DNA from 2 places in the Bacteroides cellulosilyticus genome. Region 2 is predicted to be linked to the other one. Evidence: riboswitches for the same ligand, from Rfam matches in the RefSeq annotation. Region 2 holds a riboswitch; the other holds the start of a gene.
The links. A riboswitch is a leader RNA that binds a small molecule or an ion and turns the genes downstream of it on or off. The one in region 2 is predicted to bind thiamine pyrophosphate.
Positions count from the first base shown of each region.

Region 1: another riboswitch for thiamine pyrophosphate. It lies ahead of K6V21_RS09575 (TonB-dependent receptor); the one in region 2 lies ahead of K6V21_RS01195 (thiamine phosphate synthase).

Region 1 covers NZ_CP081903.1:2,681,310-2,696,921, reverse strand. The annotation lists gene K6V21_RS09640 (Crp/Fnr family transcriptional regulator) at 1-102, shown strand, start outside; gene K6V21_RS09635 (hypothetical protein) at 178-1,026, shown strand; gene K6V21_RS09630 (DUF1622 domain-containing protein) at 1,289-1,639, opposite strand; gene K6V21_RS09625 (TetR/AcrR family transcriptional regulator) at 1,794-2,402, shown strand; gene K6V21_RS09620 (hypothetical protein) at 2,499-3,221, shown strand; gene K6V21_RS09615 (hypothetical protein) at 3,218-3,742, shown strand; gene K6V21_RS09610 (rhamnogalacturonan acetylesterase) at 3,854-5,491, shown strand; gene K6V21_RS09605 (RNA polymerase sigma-70 factor) at 5,642-6,193, shown strand; gene K6V21_RS09600 (IS110 family transposase) at 6,520-7,521, shown strand; gene K6V21_RS09595 (FecR family protein) at 8,029-9,000, shown strand; gene K6V21_RS09590 (carboxypeptidase regulatory-like domain-containing protein) at 9,202-11,829, shown strand; gene K6V21_RS09585 (hypothetical protein) at 11,942-12,190, shown strand; gene K6V21_RS09580 (mechanosensitive ion channel family protein) at 12,295-13,167, opposite strand; TPP riboswitch at 13,310-13,406, shown strand; gene K6V21_RS09575 (TonB-dependent receptor) at 13,441-15,612, shown strand, end outside.
Region 2 covers NZ_CP081903.1:350,853-366,464, reverse strand. The annotation lists gene K6V21_RS01230 (metallophosphoesterase family protein) at 1-574, shown strand, start outside; gene K6V21_RS01225 (glycoside hydrolase family 28 protein) at 681-2,051, opposite strand; gene K6V21_RS01220 (Gfo/Idh/MocA family oxidoreductase) at 2,229-3,284, shown strand; gene thiD (bifunctional hydroxymethylpyrimidine kinase/phosphomethylpyrimidine kinase) at 3,293-4,111, shown strand; gene K6V21_RS01210 (thiamine phosphate synthase) at 4,116-4,718, shown strand; gene K6V21_RS01205 (sulfide-dependent adenosine diphosphate thiazole synthase) at 4,859-5,632, opposite strand; gene thiC (phosphomethylpyrimidine synthase ThiC) at 5,743-7,434, opposite strand; gene K6V21_RS01195 (thiamine phosphate synthase) at 7,452-8,072, opposite strand; TPP riboswitch at 8,132-8,226, opposite strand; gene K6V21_RS01190 (hypothetical protein) at 8,281-9,132, opposite strand; gene K6V21_RS01185 (tetratricopeptide repeat protein) at 9,326-10,414, shown strand; gene K6V21_RS01180 (DUF2723 domain-containing protein) at 10,557-13,691, shown strand; gene K6V21_RS01175 (DUF3098 domain-containing protein) at 13,707-13,955, shown strand; gene K6V21_RS01170 (porin) at 13,978-15,033, opposite strand; gene xyn10D/fae1 (bifunctional endo-1,4-beta-xylanase/feruloyl esterase) at 15,358-15,612, shown strand, end outside.

The DNA of each region.
Region 1 (15,612 bases), 2.3 Mb from region 2:
CCCGATTTACAAGAAAAACTTTCTTTAAAAGAAATAGCCCAGTTTCTCGGCATTACCCCCGAAACCCTCAGCAGAATACGAAAAAAACAACTGTATACTTAAAAGTCTTGACTTTGGTCAAGGCTTTTATCTTTTATATAGCCTAATATTGCTGCCATAAACATTAATCATAAAAATATGACCACTTATACTCATTTCGGGAAACAAGCAGATGTATTTAAACATCTGGTACTCTGTGAGATTCTTCAAATCGAAAAACCACAAATGTACGTAGAGACAAATTCGGCATCTGCCATTTATCAAATGTCACATACTGTGGAACAACAATATGGTATTTATCATTTTCTGGAAAAAGCCAATAATGAAAAGTTTCTTAGAGATTCTATTTATTATAAGCTGGAAAGTATAGAAACGGAAAAAGGAAATTATTTAGGATCTCCGGCTTTAGCTATGAATATACTAGAAAAACGAGCATCCCAATATATCTTCTTTGATATTGAAAAGGATGCTTTAGAAAACATAGAACTTTACGCCAGACAAATAGAGTTAGAAACACATATTCAAACATATCATGCAGATTCTCTCGAAGGAGTTATAAAACTGCTACCCACGCTTTCCAATTCTTCTTTTCTTCATATTGATCCTTATGAAATCGACAAAAAAGGAATATCGGGAATAAGTTACTTAGATATATTAATAAAAGCCACCCAGGCAGGCATAAAGTGCTTGTTGTGGTATGGTTTTATGACTGAAGATGACAAAAGGCACATCAACCAATATATCATAAACAGACTCAAAGAAGAAGATATTGAAGAATATACTTGCGTTGAGCTAATAATGAATTCAATAAGGAAAGATACGATTATCTGTAATCCGGGAATATTAGGTAGTGGCATCTTAGCTACAAATTTATCTCAAGAATCCAATACCACGATTTTGGAATATAGCAATATGTTAGTCTGCATCTACAGCAACATTAAATATAAGGATTACGATGGAGGATTGTATAGAGACAGGATAAAGTAAACATATCAACATAAAAAAAGGCTATCTATCCCAGACAGCCAATCTTTTGTTAACCTTAAATCTAATACTATGAAAAACACATTGCAAAGATACGGACTTTGAGGATATCTCCAAATTTTCAGATCCAGACAGGAGCATTTATAACATGGTTTAATAGAATAAAGGAGGTTGTTAACTATTCAGATTCGTTATGTTAACGATTAACACAATTCAGATAATATGTTAAAGAAGGGATTTAATAGTGCTTTTTACTTCCCAAGAATCATTGCTCTTTTTCACCTTCAGCCTCCAAATCTTTGATTTCTCTGTTTAGAAAGACGGATAAGATAGTTCTCAGAACGACTATACCACCCAAAATTGCCAGTTCATTCAAAGTTGGTTCCAGTACGGTCTTTAAGATATCTGATGCGATAAGAAATTCAAGTCCAAGTAGCAAATAAGTTCCGAAAGTAGCCCGTAACTTCCGGATATTGGTAGTTGAGTACTTGCCCGTGAATCTTTTGAACTCATTGACCAGAAAAGAAATTATCCCAATTAATGCCCCATAAGTGACGATGAGAAGACTTGTCACACTGATTATAGTGGCTAATGCATTTAAGAAAGTAGTAAGCATGTCGATTGAAGTTTATTAATATAACATCGTAAAAAGCTTTAATGTTTGAATTTCAAGGTAAAATACACTCCACTTACAAATTTATTTCTTGTTTTCCTTGCATGTTTCCGATCGGTAACACATCTTTGTTCCCGATTAGTAACATGCCATTATTATGAAAACAAAGACTACCCCTACCGAAAGAGACAGAGAAACCACAGAAAGACGCTTGCTGGACACCATCGGGCAAATGATAACTGAAAGCGGCTTCGAGAAGATAGGAATCAATGCGGTTGCCAGTCAATCCGGTGTATCCAAAATATTAATATACCGTTATTTCGGTTCGGTAGAAGGGCTTATGGCTGCTTATATCCGGCAACACGATTTCTGGATAAACTTTCCACAGGAACTCCCTGACCGTAACCAGTTACCGGCATTTCTTAAAAATATGTTTAAGGAACAGATTGAACAACTGCGCAGCAACCCAACTTTAAAAAGGCTTTACCGATGGGAATTATCTTCCGACAATGCAATAGTAATGACATTAAAGGAACAACGAGAGAAAGCCGGCATGCAACGCCTGACAAAGATAAGCGAACTGACAGGCTATTCACTGGAGGAACTTGCACCATTAGCCACCATCCTGACAGCATCTATCACCTACCTCGTAATGCTGGAAGAGTTCTGTCCGGTTTATAACGGGATACCTTTAAACAAAGATGCAGGTTGGAAGCAGATTATTGAGGGAATAAACACTCTTATAGATAAGCTTCTTCGGATGTGACTTACCCAATAAGGGATCAGCATCCGGATATTTTATGGCCCCAGTGTTCCCACTCGGTAACAAAGTAAATATAGTAACAATTAAATGAATTAAAGAATGAAGAAAATGATTATGACATGGTTGTGTGTATCGCTATTCAGCTTCTGTTCCTGCCAGAAGGACCTGATTGAGTATGAAGCAGGAGATATAAAAGTGTGTATAGAAGAAGGCGATGAATGGCTACATGACTTTCCGCTATTCTTAGGAATCAAAAAGAAAAACCCACCTCAGATTGTAATCTGGATGGAAGATATGAATGGTAATTATTTATCAACTCTTTATGCCAGTCATAAAATTGCCACGCAGTCCTGGCAAAGTGCGGGAGGTAATCGGAGAAAAGAGGCACTTCCACATTGGTGTTATTCACGCGGGGTGAAGTATGAAGACGGGCTCTATCTACCCACTCAAAAAGAACCTCTCACAGATGGCATTTCAGGCGCGACTCCCCGCAGCAGCTTTGATGTAAAACTACACCTGACAGACAAACTGAAGCAATTCAGAATTAAAGTAGAAATCAATCATTCAACTGATTTCAATGATTACTACCCCAAATCGGCTCAAGAAGGTGATGCAAATTACTCCGGTGGTAAGGAAGGTAGCGGACAACCCGCAGTAGTCTACTCCGCAGACATAGATCTGGCATCCGGACAAAAATCATTCGAAGCAACTTTGCTTGGGCATAGCAGTCCTGACGGAAGTTCCGGTGAAATAAATGCCGATCTGTCTACCCTGACTACAGCCCTTTATATCGTAGAACGAATAACTGTAAATGTACAATGAAAAAAACAATTCTTATATTCATATCCATCCTGTTGGTATCGACAGCGCATGGTCAGATATCAGACCGTCTCACCTATATTACAACACTCGGAACAGGCATCCCGATAAATGAGCCTTCTTCTACTCCATTCACATGGCAAATAGCAGGGCATTATAAAGTAACGGAACGCTTTTCTGCCGGAATTGGCACAGGATTGTCTTTTTATGAAAAAGCACTGATACCAGTCTTTACAGATATCAGATATCAACTGACAGTACCTGGCAAATGGATTCCTTACCTGCAATGCAGTATCGGATATTCATTTGCCCCTGACAAGCATACGAATGGAGGATATTTTTTTAATCCATCAGCCGGTATGCAATATGCAATACATGGCAAAGTAAAATTATTGTTGGGCATCGGATATGAGATACAAAATCTGGAACGCCTGAAGAAATACGAGAATAATAATTATACGGCAGAATTCCATGAAAAGCTACACCATAACTCCATTTCAGTTAAATTAGGAATCCTATTTTAAGGAAATCCCACTCAATTGCACAAAAAGACAGCAATTCTGAATGATATTCCATTCGCAGAGACTCAGATTTCACCTATTTTTGCACAAACAAAGAATTAAGGTTATAGAAAGATGAATAAACACACATTTCACAGCTATCTGATTTTAGGAATGGCATTCGCTTTTGTTTTCTCGGCACAGGCTCAGAATAAGGTATCTGCACCGATGAAGGATGTCAACCACGTGATTGACAATACACTGGACAGTTTGAATAAGGCCCGTACAGCAAGACCTGTGGCCGGTTCAAGCCGAAAAGGAAATAATCCCGTTTTGTTTTTGGTGGGTAATTCTACCATGCGTACCGGAACCTTGGGAAATGGGAATAACGGTCAATGGGGCTGGGGATATTATGCCGGTGATTATTTCGAATCAGACCGGATTACCGTAGAAAACCATGCATTGGGAGGAACAAGCAGCCGTACATTCTACAATCGCTTCTGGCCGGATGTTATAAAAGGGGTCCAAGCAGGCGATTGGGTGATCATCGAGCTGGGACATAATGACAACGGCCCTTATGACAGCGGGCGCGCACGCGCTTCCATACCGGGAATCGGTAAAGATAGCCTGAATGTAACGATCCAGGAAACCGGAGTGAAGGAAACTGTATATTCCTATGGAGAATATATGCGTCGCTTCGTGCAGGATGTAAAGGCGAAAGGTGCCCACCCTATCCTGTTCTCACTGACTCCACGCAATGCTTGGGAAGATAAAGACAGTACAATTATCACACGCGTCAACCAAACTTTCGGCCTGTGGGCCAAACAAATAGCCGAAGAACAAGAAGTCCCTTTTATAGACCTGAATGATATCACCGCCTCCAAATTTGAGAAATTCGGCAAGGAAAAAGTGAAATATATGTTCTACTTAGACCGTATCCACACCAGTGCCTTCGGGGCAAAAGTGAATGCAGAATCTGCAACTGAAGGTATCCGAAACTATGAAAGGTTAGAACTGGCCAACTATTTGAAACCGGTTGAGCAGGATACAATTACCGGTTCCAGCCGGAAAGAAGGATGCCCGGTGGTATTCACTATCGGTGACAGTACGGTAAAGAATAAAGATGATGATAAAGACGGTATGTGGGGATGGGGAAGTGTAATAACTGAGATATTTAATTCAAAGAAGGTATCTGTAGAAAATTGTGCTATGGCCGGACGCAGTGCCCGTACTTTCTTGGACGAAGGGCGCTGGGACAAAGTGTATAATGCACTTAAACCAGGAGATTTCGTACTTATCCAGTTCGGACATAATGACGGAGGAGATATCAATACCGGAAAAGCCCGTGGTGAATTACACGGTTCGGGAGATGAAAGCAAAGTCTTTCTGATGGAAAAGACCGGAAAATACCAGGTAGTCTATACTTTTGGCTGGTATCTCCGCAAGTTCATCAGGGATGCACAAGAAAAAGGAGCAATCCCAATTGTATTGAGCCACACGCCCCGCAATAAGTGGAAAGACGAACAAATAGAACGCAATAGCGAGAGTTACGGTAAATGGACACGTGAAGCGGCAGAAGCAACCGGAGCCTGCTTTATTGATCTGAATAAAATATCCGCAGATAAACTCCAGAAGATGGGAGCAAAAAAATCAGCTGCTTTCTATAATACAGATCATACACATACATCTTTGAAGGGGGCGCGAATGAATGCCCGAAGTATAGCCGAAGGATTAAAAGCTACGGACTGCCCACTGAAGAAGTATCTGAAATAAGAGCAATACGGAAACATTGTAGAATGTGTCTGAAATCAAAAACTGAGAATAGAAAATAAAACAGACATGGTTAATTAATCCAAAAGAATAGCTTCATCAAACAAATAATCACTTCTTTTGCTCCCGTCAAAAAACAAAACCGGACCATAAATGAGCAATAAGATTGATATAAAAACCTTGGAGGCTTTACGACAAGATAGCCATGAGGCCTTCGAGGAGGTTTTTATCACTTATTACGGTAAGACAAAAGCCTTTATACAGGGCTACATCAAGTCGAGTCCGGATGCTGAAGAACTGACAGAGGATTTATTTGTAAACCTCTGGATGAACCGCCACTCTGTCGATATCTCCAAATCATTTGATTCTTACCTGCATACAATTGCCAGAAATTCTGCCATCAACTTTCTGAAACACAAATATGTAGAGGATACTTATCTGAGTAATGTCCAGCAGCAGGAATGTAGTTCTACTTCGGAAGAAGATCTGATAGCCAAAGAACTCGGATTACTAATAGACGACACGGTAGAAAAAATGCCGGAACAACGGAGAAAGATATACATGCTAAGTCGCAACGAGGGCCTAAGCAATGAAGAGATAGCCGTACGACTGAATACTACCAAGAGAAATGTGGAAAGTCAGTTAAGCCTCGCTCTGAAAGAGATACGGAAAACTATTTCATACTTCTTCTTATTGCTGGCATAATAGTGCAGAAATGAGTTTTCACCACAGAGTAACACAGAGTCTCACGAAGTTCTATTCTTTTGATTTCAAATTGATTAAACTCTGTGAGACTCCTTTAGATTTGCATTACTAAAACTTAGGGTTGAAATATTACCTTTGTAGTTAATAAGAGTTAACCAAGGGAAGCGGGTGACCTATTGTGAGATCTAGGCAGAAGCCCTATACACAGAACTAGTCCTGCCTCCCTTTTCAGTTGAATCGTCCCAATTAGAATTTTAGGTCGTTGGCCTATTAAAGGATTTAGTGAGTTCAACCTATGGTTAACTTCAAATAAGTAATGCGAAGTTATGAAAAAGAAATGGTTTATTGGCATTGACATCAGTAAAAAAACACTTGATGTTGTTATTTACGATCCCGCAAAGAAACATGCGGATGAGACAAACTACAAGCAAGTCTCGAATAATAAAACGGGTTATCAAGCATTGTTTGCCTGGATGAAGCAGAAGCGTATTTCTCCTAAACAGACTGTCATCTGCTTGGAGAATACAGGCATTTACAGCTATGATTTATGTCTGTTTTTAGAGTCATGTAAACAAGATTACAGTTCTTTCACTCCTCTGGATTTAAAGCGTTCTCTGGGGCTTGTCCGTGGAAAGAATGACCGTGTGGATGCCGAGCGGATAGCTTACTACGGTTACTTGCATCGGGATGAATTGACCTATTCCAAACTTTCCGGCAGTGCTGTCCTTATCTTGCGTGACTTGTCGTCCGAAAGGAAACGCCTGGTTAAGCATCTGACTGAAAACAAGGGATTTATCACGGACAGAAAAGACCGGGAGTCCACCTCTACGAGCAGGCGGGCAGAAGAAATGGTTAAGATTCTGGAAAAACAAATTCAAAGCGTAGAAGATGAGATGCACGGGATTGTCAGCTCTGATCCGACTATGAACTTAAACTATCAGCTTCTTAACAGCATTAAAGGGATTGGTAGTGTTAATGCCATCAATACAATCATACATACTAATAATTTCAAGGCATTTGAAACCGCACGGCAATATGCCTGTTATCTGGGTATTGCCCCTTTTGAACATTCTTCAGGAACCAGTGTGAAAGGGAAAACAAGGGTATGTGCTACGGGAGCCAGACTATTGAAAGCGGATCTATCGCAGGCTGCAAGATCGGCCGTTGTATGGGATAAGGAACTCAAAGAGTATTATGAAAGGAAAAGAAAAGAGGGAAAAGAACATGGAGTAGTGCTGAATGCGGTAAAGTTTAAACTTGTGTGCAGAATGTTTGCAGTAGTCAGAAGAGGGACACCCTTTGTTGATTTAATCACGTATAAAGAATAAACGAGCAGGGAAGCATTACGCTCCACTACTCGTTTGGTTTTATTAACAGTGTTTTTAGACCGAATTATTTGCTCAGGTCTTAGAATTCTGTGTCCTCTGTGGTGAAAAGATTCATAACCGCTCAAAAATGAATAAATGTCCCCAAAGGATCAATATATAAAAAACTTTATTCCTTGATGATTAAATAGTACAAAAGGGAGTGCTTCACTTGCTTTGAAACCTTCCGAAAACCTGTGTTAGGGAAAGTCGTTACCTTTGCCAGCCTCAGTCGTTACCTTTGGGTGCCTCAGTCGTTACCTTTCCTACCCCAAAGTCGTTACCTTTCCTTACCCCCTCTCAGAAGGCACTGTAGAGGTGATTTGGACATTGATGTTCCGGCTTTAGGTAAAAAGATGCAGAGATGAAAATATGCGACATTTACATATTGATTAGGATAACCGCAATAAAAGTTTCATTTCCTCACTGAGTTTTTCATCCGTTGACTGTATATATAGTAAATGCAACAGAATGGAGAAGAATAATATCGTTAGAATCATCGGAACATATTTATCCGGCCGCTTCTCTCCCGAAACGGAAGAGAAGGTTCAGAAATGGATCATTAAAGATAAAGACACTGAAGAAAAAGAAAAAGCTTCATTGGAATATTGGGATCAATTGGAAACAAAAACAGACCCGGACACTAAACTTGCATTAAACAGAGTAAACCAAAAGATCGGTTATAGGAAAATAGTGCCCCGACCTTTCTATCAAAAACGAATGCGTATTGCAGCAGCCCTGATTCCGCTACTGATTATTACAGGAAGTTATCTGTACTATACTTCCACGAAGGATAAATGGATTGAGATATCTGTTGTATACGGTGATAAAAAGCACTTCCTATTACCTGATAGCTCCGAAATATGGCTGAATGCAGGAACAGTAATCAAATACCCGGAAAAGTTCCCGAAAGCACAGCGCCTTGTGCACCTCGATGGTGAAGCCTATTTTTCTGTTCGGAAAGATGCCACAAAACCGTTTGTTGTAGAAACGCCCCAACTCTCTGTTAAAGTATTAGGAACCCAATTCAATGTAAAGGCATACGCTGATGATGAACTGGTGACCACTACCCTGACAAGTGGAAAAGTTGAAGTTACCCCTCCCTCTCACGACTCGCGGATACTGAAACCTAATGAACAGTTGACGTACGATAAAAAAACATCCACCGTCAACATTACCGAAGTTTCTCCAACCGATGCAGATGGCTGGATCACGGGAAAACTGATATTTACCGATGCACCTTTCACCGAGATCCTGCAAACATTAGAGAGACGTTATAATGTAACTATCAATCATACAATGAACGTTCCCGCCTCCAAACGATATACCGTCCGGTTCCTGAAAAATGAAAATCTGGAAGAAGTACTGCCTGTATTGAGTGAGATGATCGGCTTCAGTTATCAGAAACAGGGAAACAAAGTGGAACTAATCAAAAAACAATAAAAAGAAACTGCCTATGAAGAAAAAGAACCGGATTGCAGCTTGAGACCCTCAACCCGGTTCTGAAATGCTAATGCTCCATCAAACCGTAAAGTAAAACAAAGTATTAACTATACAAAGATAATGCAAATTGAGTGCAGAACTTTCATGCTTACATGAAAAAGTTATGCCGAAATGCAGCTTATCTTATAAAAACATACAACAATGAATCGAATAACCATTAATAAAGAAACAGATAAGATACTCCTTTTTTTATTTTTTGCCTTCCTCTCATTTAATGCCACAGCACAGAATGACAGAAAGCAAATCACCATACAGAATAAAAACATATCACTGAAAGAAGCTTTTGCCGAGATAGAACTACAAACCGGATACAGCATAGCCTATGAATTATCGGCCGTAGATGTAAAGAGGAAAATATCCCTGTCGTTAGAAGCCCAGAGCATTGACAAGGCGTTATCGCAAATCTTGAAAGACACCCGCTATTCGTACAAAATAACAGGCTACCATATCATTATCACTCCATCCGGCAACGAACTACAGAAATCCACCAAGGAAAAAACAGAGAAACCTACCCAAACAGTCAGAGGAATTGTACTGGATTCCAAAACCAATGCACCCATAGAGTTTGCTACCGTAAGAATTATGAATGTCGGTTCTTTGGGCAGCACAACAGACAGTCTGGGGAGATTTCGGATAGACAATGTTCCTGTGGGACGATGCAATATACAAACCTCCTATGTAGGATATAATGCCAATATTTTCAATGAAATACCTGTAACCTCTTCCAAGGAAGTATATATGGAAATCACTCTGGATGAAAACATTCACTCGTTGGCGGAAGTCATCATACAACCGGAGATAAAGAAAGACAAGCCCCTGAATGCAATGGCCATCACCGGTGGACGCATGATCAGTATGGAAGAAGCAGGCAGATTTGCCAATGGTTTTGATGATCCGGCACGCCTGAGTTCTGCATTTGCAGGCGTGGCAGGAGATGTAGGAACCAATGCTGTAGCTATCAGAGGAAATTCACCCCAGTTTACCCAATGGAGGCTGGAAGGTGTAGAAATTCCCAACCCGACTCACTTCGCCGACCTTACCGGGCTGGGTGGAGGTTTTCTTTCGGCCCTGAGTACGCAGGTGATCGGTAACTCCGATTTTTACAACGGTGCGTTCCCTGCCGAATATAGCAATGCGCTATCGGGCATCTTCGACATGCAAATACGAAATGGCAACAATCAGAAGTACGAACATACATTTCAGTTGGGTATTCTGGGTATTGACCTGGCATCGGAAGGTCCGATAAGCAGGAAACATGGAAGTTCCTATATCTTCAATTACCGCTTCTCTACCACTTCCCTGGCCACGAAGAATGATATGAATCTGAAATATCAGGACTTGTCATTCAAATTAAATTTTCCTACCCGGAAGGCCGGAACTTTCTCTATTTGGGGAATCGGACTGATTGACCGTTATAAACCGGAGGCCATCGACCGTGATGAATGGGAGACACAAGGTGACCGACAGTCCGGAAATACAGCTTTTGACAAAGCAGCAGGAGGGTTTACACACAAGTACCTGATCAACGCAGACACGTATATCCGTTCTTCATTAGCCGCCACTTATTCGGAAGACCACACGCGAGCTGATCAGATAACGGAAGATGACAAACTGGTCCATGTAGGAGATATCCGGAATTCCAAATGGGACATAGTCTTTAATTCCTATCTGAACAAGAAATTCAGTTCCAACCATATCAACCGCACAGGTATCACAGTTACAGGACTCAAATATGACCTGGATTACAAAATCAGTCCTAACTTCGGTTTAGATGTACCTATGGAACAGATTTCAAAAGGGAATGGGGGAAGTTGTGTACTGTCGACATACAGCAGTTCCGTCATCAACCTAAACAATCATCTTACTACCAGCCTGGGCATCACCGCACAGTACTTCACCCTAAATAAGAACTGGACCGTAGAACCCAGGGCAGCCCTTAAATGGAGTTTCAATCCGAAACACGCCTTGGCACTGGCATACGGTCTGCACAGTCGCAGGGAAAAGCTTGACTACTACTTTGTGGAACAGAAGGTCAATGGAAAAACTGAATCCAACAGATACCTGAATTTCTCTAAGGCCCATCACTTTGGACTTACATACGACTGGAACATCAACTCGTACATGCACTTAAAAGTAGAACCCTATTATCAATATCTATTCCGAATACCTGTTGAAGAGAATTCTTCCTTTTCCATCATCAACCATCAGGATTTTTATCTGGACAGAATACTGAAGAATAGAGGTTCCGGTGTGAATTACGGTATAGATATCACTTTGGAACAGTATATGAAAAATGGTTTCTACTATATGATAACGGCTTCTCTTTTTAAATCAAAATACAAAGCCGGGGATAACATCTGGCGTAATACACGGTTGGACAAAAACTATCTCCTGAATCTGCTTGCCGGAAAAGAATGGATGGTGGGACGCAATAAACAAAATGTACTAAGCCTCAACGGACGTATCTTCTTCCAAGGTGGTGATCGATATACCCCTGTAGATGAGGAAAAAAGTATGATAGAACATGACATCAAATTTGATGAGACCAAAGCTTACAGCAAGAAATTTAATCCTTCTCTCAATGGTGATATTTCTTTCAGCTATAGGATCAACAAGAAGAAAATATCTCATGAGTTCTCCATTAAAATGCTAAATGTAGGCATGCGCACAGGAATGCATTTTTACCAGTATAACGAAAAGACTCATAAGATAGAGAAAGAAAACGGATCGGGTATGATTCCGAATATCAGTTATAAGATTTACTTTTAGTATATTAAAGCTATTAATTCCTCTTTTAACTCAGAGAGGAATTAATAGCTTTTGTATGAACTAACCGTTCACGGCAGACGTTATATCAATAGAACTTTAAATACCAACGATCATGGAAAAGTATCTGATTCATAGTAATGAGTTGCATTTCATCAACAAGGAACGCATTCACAGGGAAGTAGAGAAAATGGTAGAGTCATTAGACATGGCAGCAGGTTCCACCAAAGGATTCGACCTGTATACCGTAGTAGAAAGTTATTTCACTGATCTCGAAAAGCGAAGGGAAATCAATCGCTTACTGCATATAGAGAAAGATGAATGCGAAGCCATAGAGGAAGAACTCGGAGTATATGAAATGTGATTTACAATAAAAACTATCACGAGTATTAACAATAATGAATAAAGGGCATAACAACAATTTGTTATGCCCTTTATTCATTTACGGTTATCAATTCCAGACTACTATCAATCCTTTGCCTGATGTACCGTCAGTTGTGGGAAAGGGAAACCGATACCCTCCTTATTGAATACAGAGTAGACGGTCTTGTTCATATCGAAATAAACTCCCCAATAGTCCTCACTCTTCACCCAGGCACGGATAATCACATTCACGCTACTGGCATCCAGTGCATGAAGGGCGACAAAAGGAGCCGGATCACTAAGAATCCGCTTGTCTTCGGCAATGATACGACGGGTCGTTTCTTCCACCTTATCAAAATTTTCGCCATACTCCACACCGATTATCCATTCTACACGACGGGTAGCTTCACGACTGTAGTTAGTCACAGTACCACTGCTCAACGCACCATTCGGAATATAAATAATCTTATTATCACCGGTAGTCAGGATCGTATGGAAAATCTGAATCTCACGAACCGTGCCCGTGATGCCTTGGCTTTCAATCAAGTCACCTACTTTATAAGGACGGAGCAGCAATACAATCAGACCACCTGCAAAGTTCTGCAAGTTACCGGACAATGCCATACCGATAGCCACACCGGCGGATGCCAGCAAGGCAGCAAATGAAGTCGTTTCTACTCCCAATTTACCGATAACGGCAATAATCAATAAGATAGTCAGCAAGATGTTCACCAGACTCTTTACGAAACTTTGGATACTAGCATCCACATGTCGTTTGGCCAACAATCTGGCTACCATTTTATTAAGGAAAGATATCAGGAAACGTCCAACAATGAAAATCAGCACAGCGCCGATGATATGACCACCCGCATTTACTCCCCAGTCTATCAGTTGTTGGAGAAAGACCTGCAATTTACTAAAACCATCTTCTACAATAGTTTCGGCAGCAGGAGCCGCCGCTTGTAATAATAATAACATAATATTTGTTCGTTTGAAGTTAATAATTATATTTTCCCAGCAGGATTATGGAATACCCGCTGGCCTACAAAATTAACAAATATTTCCGGTTATCGTTCACTCGATTTGCGTGTTTCAACGAAAACACTTAATTTTGCCCCCGATTTCAACTAAGGGGTGCCCTAATATGACGGGCTGAGATCATACCCATTGACCTGATCCGGGTAGTGCCGGCGGAGGGAAAAGAAGAAAAGCTCCCCTTTTCTGTATTCATCTTTAATAGTTAAAATTGTAATGAAAAAACATGCAATGGCGGCCTGCCTGTTGATGGCAACGCTGGGTGTCTGTGCGCAGACGCATGAGAAAGACAGCTTGCGGGTGATAAGCCTGCAGGAAGTAGAAATTATCTCTACCCGTGCCACGGGAACCACACCTGTGGCGTTTACCAATGTTAGTAAAGAACAACTTAAGAAACAGAATTTCGAGCAAGACCTGCCCTATCTATTAAGCATGATACCTTCTGCCATTACAACAAGTGATGCAGGTGCCGGTATCGGTTATACCACCTTACGCATACGTGGCACAGATGGCACACGAATCAATGTCACCGCCAACGGTATTCCTATCAATGATGCAGAAAGCCACACTGTATTCTGGGTAAACCTGCCAGACTTTGCCTCTTCCGTAAAAGACTTACAGGTACAACGGGGTGCAGGTACCTCTACCAATGGTGCAGGTGCATTCGGTGGTAGTATCAATATGCAGACAGGAGATTTCTCATTGAAACCGTATGCCGAAATCAACGCATCTTACGGCTCATTCAATACTCACAAAGAGACGGTGAAAGTAGGTACCGGACTTATCAACGAACATTGGTCTTTTGATGTACGGCTATCCAATATCAGTTCGGATGGCTATATAGACCGGGCATCCGTTGGTTTAAATTCCTACTATGCCCAAGGCGGATATTATAGTGACAACACATCGGTAAAATTGATTACTTTCGGCGGGAAAGAGCGCACTTATCATGCATGGAATTATGCCAGTAAGGACCAAATGGCAGCATTCGGACGCCGTTTCAATTCTTGCGGCTACATGTATATTGAAGATAAAAACGGTGGAATACACCAGCCGGAAATTGATTACGACTACGGTGTCAAAGAAGCCGGTCAGCTAATCAAGAATGGTGGTACCTTCCACTTCTATGATGACCAGACGGATAACTATGTACAAAAGAACTATCACCTGTTAGTCAACCATACTTTCACTCCGCAATGGCATCTGAATGCCGGTCTGCACTATACAAAAGGAGATGGATACTATCAGGAATACAAAATTGGGCGCAAACTGGTAGAATATGGAATGAAACCTTATGAAGCAGATGGAGAAAACGTAACCGAAAGTGACCTTGTTCGTAAAAAAGCAATGGATAACTGGTTTGGTGGAGGAATCTTCTCGGTAAATTACACCAACGACCGACTGAATGCTTCATTGGGTGGCGGATTGAATCGTTATGATGGCGACCATTTTGGTAAAGTTCTGTGGGTGAAAAACTATCTGGGACAACTAAACCCAGATAATGATTACTACCGCAACAACGCTACTAAAAACGATGGCAACATCTATCTGAAAGCCAACTACGAGTTAGGCGGCGGTGTCAGCGCATACGCCGATTTGCAATACCGTCACATCACCTACAAGATGCATGGCCAGAATGACAAATGGAATGATGAAACGAATGCACTTCAAACCCTGCATATTGAAGATAAGTTCGACTTCTTCAATCCGAAAGCCGGTTTGTTCTGGCAGATCAATACTAATAACCGTCTATATGGTTCATTCAGCGTAGCCCACAAAGAGCCTACACGCAATAACTATACTGACGGAAAGCTTACCGAACATCCCAAAGCAGAACGCTTATTCGACTATGAACTGGGATATACCTTTGCCAATTCATGGTTAAATTTGGGCGCTAATCTCTATTATATGGATTATAAAAACCAGCTGGTATTGACAGGCGAAATGAATGAGATTGGCGAAGCTGTTGCAGCCAATGTACCCGACAGTTACCGCATGGGTATAGAACTCATGGCCGGATTGAAACTGAACTGTGGTTTCCAATGGGATATCAATGCCACCTTTAGTCGTAACCGCGTAGAGAACTTCTCTGAAACACTGTATGAATGGGAAGACCCTACTACCGAAGCCTGGAAGATAGATCGTGGCAACACTCCTATCTCTTTCTCACCGGACTTTATTCTGAACAATCGTTTCAGTTATACGTATAGAGGATTTGAAGCAGCCCTGCAATCCCAATACGTCAGCAAGCAATATATGACCAATGCTAAACGTGACGATCAGATACTGGATGCTTACTTCGTTAGCAATCTGAACCTGGCATATACCTTCAAACTGCCTCGTATGAAGTCTGTCACAGTGGGTTGCACGGTATATAATCTGTTCAAT
Region 2 (15,612 bases):
TGGTAAGAAAGATGCTTCAGTGCTCTATTGCCTGGATTCTCACTCGTACTCCAAATTACCGGATGTGAAAGGGTATGACTGGCTTACATTCGATCAGGTGAACTGGTATCGTCAGCAAAGTGCAGCTTTTACCGCCAAGAATAACGGAAAGCCTTTGCCGGCTTTGGCATTCTTCCACATCCCGCTGTCCGAATACAACGAAGCGGCTTCTGATGAGAACGCCATCCTTTATGGTACGCGTATGGAAAAAGCTTGTTCAGCTGCTATTAATACCGGTATGTTTGCTGCTATGAAGGAAGCAGGTGATGTAATGGGTACTTTTGTCGGACATGACCATGATAATGACTATTCAGTCATGTGGAAAGGTATCGTACTGGCTTATGGACGTTTCACAGGTGGTAATACGGAATATAACCATCTATCTAATGGTGCACGCGTAATTGTGTTGAAGGAGGGGGAACGTACCTTTACTTCCTGGATACGCCTGAAAGGTGGTGAGTTAAAAGATAAAACAGTCTATCCCGATAGCTATGTGAAGGATGACTGGCGTAAACGTCCGTTGGTTACGGAGTAATCTTTCTGAAGAGAACATTCTTATATACTATGCAAAAGATGCCACCTTTTATATCAAAAGATGGCATCTTTTACATCAAGCCTCAGAGTGTTCTATGTCTTTACCCTTAGTCTTCTTGCTCAGCGGAAGTAACCTGTTTCCCGTTCACCTCTACGTTTTCGAGCGTTAAGTTCACTACATTGTCCATCTGTATGGCTTTCGGTGCCTGTTTTACCTTTATGTTCCGCAGGGTGATATTATAAAGTTTAGCTTCCGGTAATCCGTTTGCCATGAGTGCTACGCTGTCCACACGGTTGCAAGTTACATCTTCTATGCAGATATTGCGGAAGAGTGTCGGATGATTTCCACCGCGGTATCCGTGGTAGTTCGTACGGAAATTAATCACTCCCCACAGGCAGACGTCCGCTTCTATCCGGCGCATGTTCAGATTTTCAAAGTAACCGCCACGGTCCAGATTTGATTTGAAGTAAATACCGTTGCGGCAACTGTCTATCTTGCAATCCTCGATAAAGATGTTCCGCACGCCACCGGACATTTCACTACCGATGGTAATGGCCCACCGGGCGAAGTGACAGTTACGGATAATCACATTCTCCGTGGCTTGGCCGATGCGCCAGCCGTCCTGGTCGCGTCCTGATTTAATGGCGATACCATCATCTCCCACATTGAAGTCCATGTTCTCAATCAGTACGTTCGTGCTTGATTCCGGATCACAACCATCGTTGTTGTAGTTGTTACTGTCTATATATACATTGCGTACGGTGACATTGTCGCAGAATACAGGATGGATAATCCAGAACGGAGAATCGTAGATCTGTACATCTTCTACAAGTACATTCTTGCAGCCGTAGAATTGTATCATGCATGGGCGCAGGTAATATCCCTCTCCGAATACGCGTTCGTATACCGGGATGGAATCGATACCCATCTGGCGCAAGCGATCCAGGGCGGGACCTTGCAGGGCGTGCCAACCATTGAAAGTTACAGCTCCGTTGCCGTCAATCGTGCCTTTGCCGGTCAGGGCGACATTGGTGCACTGGTAGGCATAGATGAAAGGGGAGTAGTTGAAACATTCCGTTCCTTCCCATTTGGTCAATACCATGGGGAGATAGTCAGAGGCCACGCTCGAGAATTCCAGACGTGCGCCATCTGCAACGTGCAGGTTTACGTTACTTTTCAGCAGGATGGTGCCTTTGCTGAAATAGTTTCCGGCAGGGATGAGAACGGTGCCGCCACCATTTGTATTACATTGATTGATGGCTTCCAATATGGCAGGTCGGCTGTCAAAACTCGTATCGCTTTTTGCCCCGTAGGCAGTTACGTCATATATACTGTCCGGAAAAGTAGGCGGAACAATGTTCTTCAGGATTTCGGGGACTTTTGCCCATTCACCGGATTCTTTGCGGGTGGTTGCAGTACCGCTACATGCTGCCCACAGAATGGGAAGCAGACAGGATAAAAAAGCTAATTTCTTCATGGTATTCAATCTAAATATGGTATTCAATCTAAATAATGCATGTGGCAAAAATACCTGTTTCCAGTCGAAGTATATAGGCAGAATTGATTTTTGGATTGGAGATTTTGATATTATCGTTGCTTCATGAAGCAAATAATGATAAATTCATTAGTTTTGCCGAAAGAAAAAATGAAAGATATGGATAAGATAAGAACCGGATTGGCTGCCTTTGGAATGTCGGGACAAGTGTTTCATGCTCCTTTTATTTCCACAAATCCTCATTTTGAGTTGACTGCTGTCACTGAGCGTAGTAAAGAATTGTCACGGGCGAAGTATCCGCAATCCCGTATTGTGCGTAGTTTTGATGAGTTGATAGGAATGGAAGAACTGGAGTTAGTGGTAGTGAACACCCCTGACAGTTCCCATTACGAATATGCCCGTCGTGCTCTCGAAGCTGGAAAACATGTTATCGTTGAAAAACCTTTCACCACTACTGTAGAGGAAGGTGAAGAACTCGTAGCTCTTGCTGCGGAAAAAGAACTGACCTTAAGTGTTTACCAGAACCGTCGTTGGGATTGTGATTTCCTGACCGTGAAAGAAATATTGGCTCAGGGATTGTTAGGCCGTTTGGTCGAATTTGAATCAACCTTTCCCCGTTACCGGAATTTCATCAAGCCGAACACCTGGAAAGAAACCGGCGAGAATGGTGGTGGTCTGACTTATAATCTGGGTGCCCATGTCATCGACCAGGCTGTTCAACTATTTGGCATGCCCGAAGCTGTATTTGCTGATATTGCAACTTTACGTACCGGTGGTAAAGTAGATGATTATTTTATCATCCATCTGATGAAACCTGCCCGGATGCCGGAAGTGAAAATCACCCTGAAAGCCAGCTGTCTGATGTGTGAGAATGAGCCTCGCTTTGTTCTTCATGGAACGGAAGGCTCTTATGTGAAGTACGGTCTTGATCCTCAAGAGGCGGATCTGACTAAAGGTCTGTTGCCGGATGCCCCGCATTGGGGAGAAGAGGATGAATCCCAATGGGGAATACTCCATACGGAAAAAGATGGTAATGTGGTGCGGAAACCTTATCCGACCCTTCCCGGAAACTACGCTGCTTTCTATGAGAATATTTATCAGCATATCCGGAATGGCGAAGTGTTGCAAAGTGATGCGTGCGAAGTGCTTGGCGTTATCCGCCTGATTGAGGCGGCATGGGAGAGTAGTCGTACAGGGAATGTTAGAAAGTTGTAATTTGGTTTATGGATAAGAAAGCAATCGTTCTTTCCGTTGCCGGTTCCGACAGTTCCGGTGGTGCGGGTATACAGGCAGATATAAAAGCTATCTCGGCACTTGGAGGTTATGCAGCTACTGCCATCACAGCCATTACAGTGCAGAATACATTGGGTGTGCAAGCCGTTCATCCTGTTGCTGCAGAGTTGGTAGGCCAACAGATGCAGGCGGTGATGGAAGACTTGCAACCGGATGCCATTAAAATAGGTATGACCGGAAACGTAGAGATTATCTATGAAATAGTACGGATACTGCGTCGCTATTCTCCCCGGAAAGTGGTTTTCGATCCGGTGATGGTTTCTACCAGCGGGCATAGTCTGATGACGGATGAGGCATTGGAAGCCATTCGTACTAAGTTGATTCCGAAAGTAACTCTCGTAACTCCTAATCTGCACGAAACAGAAGTATTGTTGCAACAACCGGTTCAGACGATTGATGAAATGGAGGATGCCGCATGCCGGTTATTCGAAAAATATCACTGTGCTTTTCTTATTAAAGGAGGTCATCTGACCGGTCATGAAATGTGCGATGTACTTTATGACGGAAAAGAACTGAATATCTTTGGTGGCAGGCGTATTCATTCCGCCAACCTGCACGGTACGGGATGCACGCTTTCATCCGCCATTGCCACTTTTCTGGCGCAAGGATCATCCTTGTATGAAGCAGTGGAACAGGCCAAAGAATACATTTCCTGTGCTATTGAAGCCGGGAAGAATTTACGTATAGGGCAGGGGAATGGTCCTTTGTGGCATTTCCCGTTTCCGACGCATCCGGTAAATGAAGGATAGAAAAATGAAACTGATTATTATCACCTCTCCGGATTTTATTCCGGATGAAGCACGCATCGTCACTGAGTTATTCAAAGCCGGACTGGACTTGCTGCATGTACGCAAACCGGATGCGGATGTTCATGCGGTAGAAAATCTGCTGCAAGGTATTGCTCCGGAATATAGAACCCGGATTGTCATTCATGATTTCTTTTCTTTGAAAGATAAGTATCTTCTAGGCGGAATTCACTTGAATTCCCGTCATCCGGAGGTACCTGCAAATTATGAGGGAATACTGAGTCGTGCCTGCCATAGCTTGGAAGAAGTGGAAAGTACAGTCTCCCTGTTCAATTATGTGCTTATGAGTCCTGTTTACGATAGCATTTCCAAACAGGGATATCGCTCGGGATATTCAAAGGATGAGTTGAAACAAGCACAGGAAAGCGGAGTCATCCATGAAAAGGTAGTAGCCTTAGGCGGAATAAGTGAGGTGAACCTTGTGGAAATAAAGTCTCTTGGCTTTGGCGGTGCAGCTTTATTAGGAGATATCTGGAACCGTTACCATACGTGGAAAGATGCCGAAGAGTTGCTTGCTCATTTCAGGAGGCTGAAAAAGATTGCAGGATAAGTCTATACAAGAGTATGCCGGAGATCACCACAGATTACACCGAATTCTAAGACCTACGCAAATATTTGCGTAGGTCTTAGAATTCGGTGTAATCTGTGGTGAAAAATTGCCCACCTTGATAAATAGTGGCTTCTGAGAAATTACTTCTTCAGTTTCGCAATAATTTCCTCAGCTACCTTTTTACCGGACATCAACATTCCTCCAAAGATCGGTCCCATACGCGGAGTGCCCGAAACGGCGGAAGCAGCCATACCGCAAACGTAAAGTCCCGGATAGATTTCCTTCGTACCGTTTACAACCTCTTCCTCTCCTGCAATTACATCCAGTGAACGTTCGCCAATTACACCACCGGTTTCGGTAGCCAGGCGACTGCCATTCTTGCGGGCTACGGTAGCGGCTATTTCGCTGTCATGGCCTGTTCCGTCTATTACTATCTTTGCAAGGATGTTTAGCGGGTCCACGTGCATACCTTCGCGCAATACGGGAGTCCAGTTTACCACTACTCCGCTTACCGTATTATTCTTGAAGATAACATCTTCTACGGAATAGCAGTTGAATACGGTGGCTCCGGCATGTACGGCATGATAAAGCAATGCAGAGGTACTCTCTACAGAGTCCATCACATATAAGCCGTCCTCATATTCCTCGTGGTTGATATTGAATTCCTTTACAATGTCAATCGCTTCTTCCTGAATCACAATCTGGTTGAACATCATGGCACCGCCCCACATTCCGCCGCCGGGAGCAAGCTTACGGTCGAATTGCGCTACTTTCAACCCGGCCTTTGCCAGATAATAAGCGGCTACTATGCCCGACGGACCACCACCTACAATGGCGACGTCCAGATCAAGATTTCTCTCTAATTTCTCAAAATAGGTACTGATGATACCTTTGGATACTTTTGTTTCAATCATTTTCTTATAAGTTTAAAAAGTAATATGTTGCAAGCTACGAGCTACAAGTGGTTTGCTGTTTCATAGCGCAGCCACTTGTAGCTTGTAGCTTGTAGCTCGTAGCTTGTAGCTCATTCATTGCAATCCTTCAACTGCTGACTGATGCGCATGGCACAGAAGTTGGGCCCGCACATGGTGCAATACTTCCCGTTCAGGTGGTTGGCTTCCTTGTAATATTGTAAGGCGCGTTCCGGATCGAGACTCAGATTGAACTGGTCTTTCCAGCGGAATTCATAGCGGGCTTTGCTTAAGGCATCGTCACGTACTTCGGCACCCGGATGGCCTTTGGCAAGGTCAGCGGCGTGTGCGGCAATTTTGTAAGTTACCACTCCTACGCGTACATCTTCTTTCTGCGGTAATGCAAGATGTTCTTTGGGTGTCACATAGCAAAGCATCGCTGTTCCGTACCAACCGATTTGTGCTGCGCCAATGGCACTTGTGATGTGATCATATCCCGGTGCAATATCTGTAACCAGCGGACCGAGAGTATAGAACGGTGCTCCGTGGCATTTCTCAATCTGCCGGTCCATATTTTCCCTAATCTTATGCATGGGTACGTGTCCCGGACCTTCGATGAATGCCTGTACATTTTTTGCCCAGGCGCGTTCTACCAGTTCTCCCATCGTATCCAGTTCCGCAAACTGTGCCCGGTCGTTCGCATCGCGGATAGCTCCCGGACGCAAACCGTCACCTAATGAAAGTGCCACATCATATTGTGCGCATATATCGCATATATCATCGAAATGCTCATACAGGAAACTCTCTTTCTGATGGATTTTACACCATTGGGAGATAATGCTTCCTCCCCGGCTCACCATTCCGCAAAGGCGGTTATTGGCATAGTGAATATTCTTCAGTCGGATGCCACAGTGGATTGTAAAATAATCCACTCCTTGTTCGCACTGTTCGATCAGGGTATCCTTAAATAGTTCCCAGGTAAGGTTTTCCGCCTTTCCGTGTACTTTCTCCATTGCCTGATACATGGGAACCGTACCTACCGGAACAGGACAATTCCGGATAATCCATTCCCGTGTCTCGTGAATATTCTCTCCTGTAGATAAGTCCATCAGCGTATCTCCACCCCATTTGCAACTCCAGACGGCCTTTTCCACTTCTTCTTCAATCGTGGAAGAGGTAGCTGAATTTCCGATATTCGTATTAATCTTTACGAGGAACTTTGAACCGATAATCATAGGTTCTGCTTCGGGATGGTTGATGTTGGCGGGTAAGGCGGCACGTCCTGCCGCAATTTCATCACGCACAAACTCCGGTGTGATGTAGGTTTCTATGCCCAACTCTTGACAGTTCATATTCTCACGGATGGCTACATACTCCATTTCCGGTGTTATGATACCCTGCTTGGCATAGTACATCTGCGTAATCTGCTTGCCTGCTTTGGCGCGATAGGGCAAAGTGATATGATCAAAACGCAGGGAGTCAAGACTTTTGTCTGCCAGACGCATCTTTCCATATTCGGAGCTGATTTCCGTCAACCGTTCTACATCCCGTTCCTGTATCCACGGTTCGCGGAGGCGTGGCAAACCTTTCTTTAAATCTACCTTCTGTTCCGGATCACTGTATGCGCCGCTTGTATCATATATGTAGACGGGCGCATTCTCCGTCATAACTTTTTTCCCGTTTTCCACTACTACGGTAGGGGTAAGGTTCACTTTGCGCATCCCAACTTTCAGATAAGGATGGAGTTGCCCCTGCATATAGACTTTCTCGGATTCGGGATAAGTAATTTTTGTTTTATCTTCCATGGTTCACTAATTGATTGCTATTGGGCCAGTCGTATAATTGTTTCCATTTCACGTACCGGATTCTCAGCTTTTAGAATACCGCCGCTCAATGCTATTCCGCTCAGTCCTGATGCTTTCAGGGATGGGATGTCCTCACGTGTGATTCCACCGATGGCAACGACAGGAATTGTTATTCCTTCTTCGTGCATTTGCGTCAGGATGGAATGATAACCGTCCAGTCCCAGAATGGGTGATAACTTTTGTTTGGTAGTTGTGAAGCGGAAAGGGCCGCAACCGATGTAGTCGGCGCCATCAGCGGCATGTTGCCGGATGTCCTCGAACGTGTTGGCTGTTCCGCCAATAATGAAATCTTTGCCCAGCCTTTCCCTTGCTTCTTTTATCGGCATATCCAGTTTTCCTAAGTGGACACCGTCCGCGCCAATCTGTTTCACCAGTTCCACGTGGTCATCAATGATGAACGTGGCTCCGTATTGGCGGCAGAGTTCCTGCACTTGCATGGCTGTGGCTTTCAGCTCTTCTGAAGAAGCATCCTTCATCCGAAGCTGAACCCAGCGGCATCCCCCTTCAAGGGCTATGCGTGCGGAGTCCGAATAAGAAATGGATGCCGTAAAATGCGTAATGAATTGTACGTCAAACATTCAAACTCTGAATTTAGAAATTATACTTACAGAAAGGGATAGTAGTATAAACGAATAGTAGAATATAGAAAGAAAATTCCCTTCGACGGTACTAACCGTATCAGGTTCATTGGGTATAATCTCAGCTATTTTTATAGCACCCCCTTTTCTGCCGGCAAAGAAAGGACGAATGTTTTTAATAGGAATAATACCGCTCTATCTTTTAAGTTTATTTAAACTTGACATAATTGAGGCGGGTGTATTGTTTGTTTCCCGAAGTAAAGGTACAAGAGATGCGTGCCGAAGCAATATATACCGATTCTCCGGGCTTGAAGGCGTGCTCCGTAGCAGGTACCTGGCAAGATTCCCGGCTTGCCGTACGCGAGCTGGTTCTGAAAGTGACGAGATTGCCGATAGGGTCTTCCAAGGTAAGTATCTGCCGGACATAGAAATAAGGAGTCGTTCCTTTCACGGTGGTTTTGTAAGGATCGTCTTCCAGTCGGACACGGAGCACTTTCAGTGTCAGTTCTTTCACTTTATCCCCTTCTTTTCCCAGAAAACGGCTGGTAGAATATTTCTGATGTGCCTGCCGCTTCTGAATATCCAGATGGACGGAATGATATACTTGTGCTATCTGTACGAAGCGTTCCTGTTTTGGTATACGTGGAGTAAACTTATAAGCAATCCAACTCACATATGCCGGATCGATACGGAAGATTTCGTGCAGGAAATGTCCATGATACTTTCCGAAAGAGATAATGTCGTCTCCCTTACTCTGCATGCGTTTGACATTGTATTCTACTAGCAGAATGCAACGTGGAGAATAATAACATAGGCTGCTTGCCGCTCGCAGACTTTCATGGATGTCTGTAGAGAGGTCCTGGACGTAAAAGATGGACTGGCGTTCGGGAAGAGGGGAATACACCCATAAGGAGTAACGGGGAGATTCCGGACGGGGCAGTACAACCAGATAAGCACCTGCCTCTTTGTAAGAGGTTCTTCCCTGATTGTATTCGTTTAGTTTCTTGTACAACAGTTCTTGTTCAGCTTCTGATATACCAGGAAGAATCGGATTTGCCATAAGCTCTGAGTTATTTACTCAAATATATGATTTTTCGGGCAAATAATCAAGTTTTGTATGGAAAAGTTTAGAAAGTATCTCTTTTTTTATACAATTCATCTTTTCGCTGTGATGTGTTTCTTTTATTTGCTACTCTAACAATAATCTTATAAATTTGTCGCATATTTGTATGCAGAGATTAAAAATTGGGAATATGAGTAATCTTCGAATTTTATTGTATGTATTTATCCTTTCTTTGGTTGCATGTCATCCGGAGGGGACTAATGTGAAACAAGGATTGGACAAAGCCGCTCAGTTAATAGAGCAAGATCCGGATACGGCATCCATTATTCTTGAAACGATTCAAATGAACCAAATGAATGAGGAGCAACTTGCAGAATATAATTTGCTTTGTACTCAATTCAATGAAGATAAAAATATACCTCATTCTTCTGATAATCAGATTCGTCAGGCGGTATCTTATTATGAGCAATACGGAAATGAACTTCAAAAGTCGAAAGCCTATTATTATCTGGCATGCGTAGAGAGTGATTTGAATCATGAGAAAGACGCCGAAGTTCATTTCAAAGAAGCAATAAAATTAGCTGCACAAGCAGAAGAATATGAGCAAATGACTAAGATTTGTAAGAGATGCAGCCTGTATTATCAGAAATATGAAAACTTTGACGAAGCACTGGAGATGGAAAGAAAAGCATACGCCAGCCAGTTGATGTTGATTGACAGTAAAGATAACTCTACTATTATTCTATCTTCTGCCTTAGGTTTGTTGGGTGTTATGTCTCTCTTGCTCGGATTACTTTGGAAGAAACATTTGTCTGTACATTCGCAACTGGATACCTTTAAGGAAGAAATGCAGATGAAAGAGATTGAATCTGACAAACTGGTGATGCAGTGTAATTACCTCGAAGAAAAATATCAATCCCTTCAACAACATATTTATGAGAGTTCTCCGGTTGTCTCAAAAGTCCGTCAGTTGAAGGAACGAACAGCTTTATCTTCTAAAATATCTTTTTTCTCTGAGAAAGACTGGACAGAACTTTTGCGGCTTCAGGAAAGTGTTTACGGACTTGTATCCAAATTGAGAGGGATAAGTCCGAAACTTACGGAAGAGGATTTAAGGGTATGTGCCTTTTTACGCGAGGGCGTTCAGCCTGCTTGTTTTGCTGATTTAATGAAACTGACTGTTGAGACTCTGACCCGGAGAATCTCCAGGATAAAAACGGAGAAACTGATGTTGGCAAACTCTAAAGAATCGTTGGAAGATATTGTAAAATCATTGTAGGTCTGAATTTGTCTGTAATTGGTAATGTGATGTTGCTGGTTATCAGTTGACTATGTTGCCGGGATGTCCGTGCTCGTCCGGTAAAATCCTTCTCTTTTATAGGCCTGTTCTATAACTTTGCAAACAAAAAAGTTACAGAACAATGAGCAACTTATTATTTAAAAAGTGGAATGATTTTAGTGGGTGGATTGTCTTTGTGATAGCAGCTTTTGTATATGGAATGACGATTGAACCTACCGCCAGTTTTTGGGACTGTCCCGAATTTATCTCGTGTGCCGAAAAGTTACAAGTGGGGCATCCGCCGGGTGCACCTTTCTATATGCTTGTTGGAAACTTGTTTACTCAGTTTGCTTCCGATCCGTCACAAGTGTCCTGGATGGTTAATTTTCTGAATGCGTTGCTGAGTGCCGGTTGTATCTTATTTCTTTTTTGGAGTATCACCCGCTTAGTAAGGTTCCTGATAATAAATGATGGGCAGAATTTATCGACGGCGGATGTTATTATCATTCTGGGGGCAGGGTTTGTTGGAGCCTTGGCATATACATTCAGTGACACATTCTGGTTCAGTGCGGTAGAAGGTGAAGTCTATGCCTTCTCTTCTTTTCTTACGGCACTGGTGTTTTGGATGATTCTTCGCTGGCAAGATGAGTCGGATTCGGTATATGGCGACCGTTGGCTTATCCTGATAGCTTATATCATAGGGCTGTCAATCGGAGTGCATTTGCTTAATTTACTCTGTATCCCGGCTATTGTGTTGGTTTTCTATTATCAGAAATATCGGACGATATCGCTTAAAGGAGTAGCTGCGGCAATTGCTATATCCGGTCTTCTCATTATATTTATTCTTTTTGTTTATATTCCGGGCATGGCTGATATGGGAGGCTGGTTCGAACTGCTTTTTGTCAATGTATTCGGGCTTCCTTTCCACACAGGGCTGATAAGCTTTTTAGCTTTAACATTTTTCGTACTGGCCGGAGCCATTTATCGTTTCCGAAAACGTATGTTGCATACTTCTTTATGGTGCTTGCTTATGCTCACCGTAGGTTATACCACCTATGCGGTGATACTGATTCGTGCCAACGCCAATACTCCGCTTAATGAGAATGCGCCGGACAATATTTTTACGCTCAAAAGTTATCTGAACCGAGAGCAGTATGAAAGTGCTCCCCTGCTTTATGGAAAAACCTACGCTTCCGAACCGGAATATGTGCCCGAGGGTGACTATTACAGAGTAAAAACCACAAAGGGGAGTGCTGTATATCGCCCGGATAAAGAAGAAGGCAAATATAAAATAATCCGGCATAAAGAAGATGTGTGCTATACTCAGAATATGCTGTTTCCCCGGATGTGGAGTGAGCGCATGGCTTCTTCTTACAAAAATTGGACAGGAGGAAACGAGGCCGCTCCCACACAAAAAGAAAACCTGACTTATTTCATTACCTATCAACTCAATTATATGTATTGGCGCTATTTCTTGTGGAACTTTGTAGGACGGCAGAATGATGTGCAGGGAAGTGGCGAACCGGAACATGGGAACTGGATAACAGGAATTTCCTGGTTGGATAATTTAAGATTGGGAGACCAGAGCTTGTTGCCGGAATCCCTGCGCCAGAACAAAGGGCACAATGTGTTTTACGGATTGCCGCTATTATTAGGACTGTTCGGCATCTATTGGCAATGGAACCGCAGCAAGAAAGGCAAACAGCAGTTTAGTGTACTGTTTTTCCTCTTCTTTATGACAGGATTGGCTATTGTGCTTTATCTGAATCAAACACCCGGTCAGCCGCGCGAACGGGACTATGCATACGCCGGTTCGTTCTATACTTTTGCTATCTGGATAGGGATAGGTGCTGCCGGATTGTGTGATGTGCTTCGCCGGAAAACGACTTCTACGATACAGGTTGGTGTATTAATGACAATCTGTTTATTGATTCCGGTGCAAATGGCCACTCAGACGTGGGATGACCATGACCGGAGTGCCCGTTTCACTTGTCGCGACTTTGGGGCTAACTATCTGATGACTCTTCCCGATACGGGAAATCCGATTATCTTTTGTAACGGGGATAATGATACTTTCCCATTGTGGTATAATCAGGATACGGAGGAAGTGCGCAGGGATGCACGTGTCTGCAACCTAAGCTACGCACAGACCGATTGGTATATTTATCAACAGCAATGTCCGTTGTATGATGCTCCCGGACTACCTATAAGTTGGAATAAGAATCAATATCAGGAAGGTAAAAACGAATATGTGGTCGTACGCCCGGAACTGAAAAAGCAAATAGAGGAATTGTACCGGAGAAATCCGGAGGAAGCACGTGACAGCTTTGGAGAAGACCCGTTTGAAATAAAAAATATCTTGAAATATTGGATATTCTCAGAGAGACAGGAATTTAATGTAATCCCTACGGATACGATAAATATCCATATTGATAAGGACGCGCTGCTTCGTTCGGGAATCATGCTTCCTGAAGCAATCCGGCATTTGAAGGGGGAAGAACTGAAAGATGCGATACCGGACAAACTTTATATTCCTTTAAAAGATATACGTATGCTGAACAAAGTAGATTTACTGATGCTGGAGATACTGGCGAACTGTAATTGGGAACGTCCGCTTTACCTTGCAATCTCCGTAGGGAGTGTCAGTAAACTGAAGTTTGACAATTACTTTGTGCAGGAAGGATTAGCATTCCGCTTTACGCCTTTTAACTATAAGAAGTGGGGAGATGCCGACGAAAACAGGCCTTATGCAGTAGATGTGGAAAGGCTTTATGACAATGTAATGAACAGATATAAATATGGCGGGCTGAATACCCCGGGGCTCTATCTGGATGAAACAACCCTGCGTACGTGTTGGTATCATCGCAGGCTTTTCGCGCAACTGGCCAAAGAACTGATAATACAAGGAGACCCTGCGCGTGCAAAGAAAGTACTTGCTTATGCGGAACAGGCTGTTCCGGGATATAATGTTCCCGAAACGTATGAAAGCGGTTCTTATAGCATAGCAACAGCCTATGCCGCATTGGGCGAAAAGATGAAAGCGATAACCCTGACAGAGCATTTGATAGCCGAAGCGGAAGATTATATCAACTGGGCTTTTTCATTAAAGGGAAACCGTATGGAAATGGTCCACAATGATTGTATCTATAAATTCTGGCAATGGAACCAATGTAATGAACTTCTGAAGGAGGTAGATGAAGAGAGATATAAAGAGAGCAACAGACGGTTTGAAGATAAATATGCACTATTTGCTCCAAACATGGGTTACAAGAACTAAAAACAAAAGCAGAATATGGGATCAAAAATAATGAAGCAGAAGGAGACAGAAACGGTATTTGGCAGGAGAAATTATGTGATTCTGCTAATTGGCTCGGTAATAATAATAGTAGGATATCTGTTCATGAGCGGTGAGGGGAGTACCCCCGCCGCCTACAACCCTGATATATTCAGCGGATTGCGTATAAGGGTAGCTCCCATCGTTTGTCTGACAGGGTATTTGATTAATATATTCGGTATCCTGTACCGGCCTGGGCGGGGCTGATTATTTCAAAGTTTTGCGTGCCTTAGAACCTCACCATCAGTTCCAATACAATCTTATCTTGTTCAGACTCTTTGGCAATACTGTTTTTGGCGTAGAAATACTTTTCGTAGTTCAGCCGGAGGTCTGTACGGAACGCTTTGCTGAGGCTGAAAGTGATACCTCCGGTTATACGGTGGCGTTTGTAGTCGGTGGTAGTCAAAGCGCCGGTTTCTTCATCAATGGCTTTCCCATCGCTTTGGCTGGTCATCATGTCGTAGCGTGCCAGAAAGGACATCTTGTTGAATACTTTTCGTAAAGGGAGGTCGTAATTGATAAAACTATTTACGGCATGCACGTTGTCATAGGCATTGTCTGCATAAGTTTTGTACAAATACTCTCCTTCAATATGGAAGCGTCCGAATTCATAGAAAGCACCGATATCATACGAGTTTATCCTTACCTCTTGTGGCTGGATGCTCTGTATACTTAAAGCCAGATTCAGCTTTTTGGCGAAAAGGAATTGTACTTTGGCGGAATAGTTTACCTCTTTGTGCCATTCTTTTTGATTAGTCAGTCCCGAACCATTGTAGAGTCCGCCTTCTAAGGTTACAGGTACTCCTGTGCCGAATTTATATCCCAATGTAACACCAACGTCACGTACATTACCAACTTGTTTCGCGATAAACGAACGGTTAGCGAAATATTGCTGATGTGGAGAGCGGTGGGCGTCGATTGTAAATGGTACTCGCATTTGTCCTGCGGTGACGGTCAGGTCTTTTATCGGGAAAAGGCGGGCGTAGGCATCCAACATTTTGATTTGTCCTTCATCGGAGAGATCAATTTCCGCCTTATAAGCTACGATAGGCAATACATTTCCGGTAATGCTGATGCGTGCGTTGCGTACTTCGAAACGACTGGCAGCCATTTCAGTCTGATACTCAAACTTAGTACGGATAGTACCGTGTATTTCCGGCAGGTAATCCTTTGTTTCCAACTCTTCTTTATCAATCTTCTTTCCGTCCTCGTTGCGGTACGGCGTCTGGGCGTTTGCTGCCAGTGACAGCAGGGTGATGAGCAGCATGAATACGCTTTTCTTCATAATCATTAGTTGTAGTCGATTAATTAATGGCGGCAAAGTTCAGACATGTGTGTTATGTTTTTGTGTCATGCATGTTTCGTTTTGATTACAATCATCTTTATCTCTTCATTTCAGTGGCGATATTGCCCTTGAGAACCCATTTTCCTTCACTTTTATTAAAGGAGGTAACATAAACGAAAAAACGTGTTACACAAATATGAAGAATCTCTCTGAAAAAAGCATTCTTTTGTAACCGTTTCCAATTAGTGAGTGATATGCATGGAAAAATACATGAAATTGTAGATGAATAGATATACAATGAAAAACCTTTTAAATAATTATCAGATGAAACATTTATTCAAAATTTCCCTTTGCGCGTTGGCATTTACCATAGGCGCAAATAACGGGTTCGCACAAAGCGGCGAAACAGGATTGAAGGATGCTTATAAAGATTACTTCTCTATTGGCGTGGCTGTTAATATGCGTAATATCGCAAATCCCGAACAGATTGCCATTATCAAAAAAGACTTTAACAGTATTACGGCAGAAAACGACATGAAGCCGCAACCCACCGAGCCTGCCTACGGACAGTTCAACTGG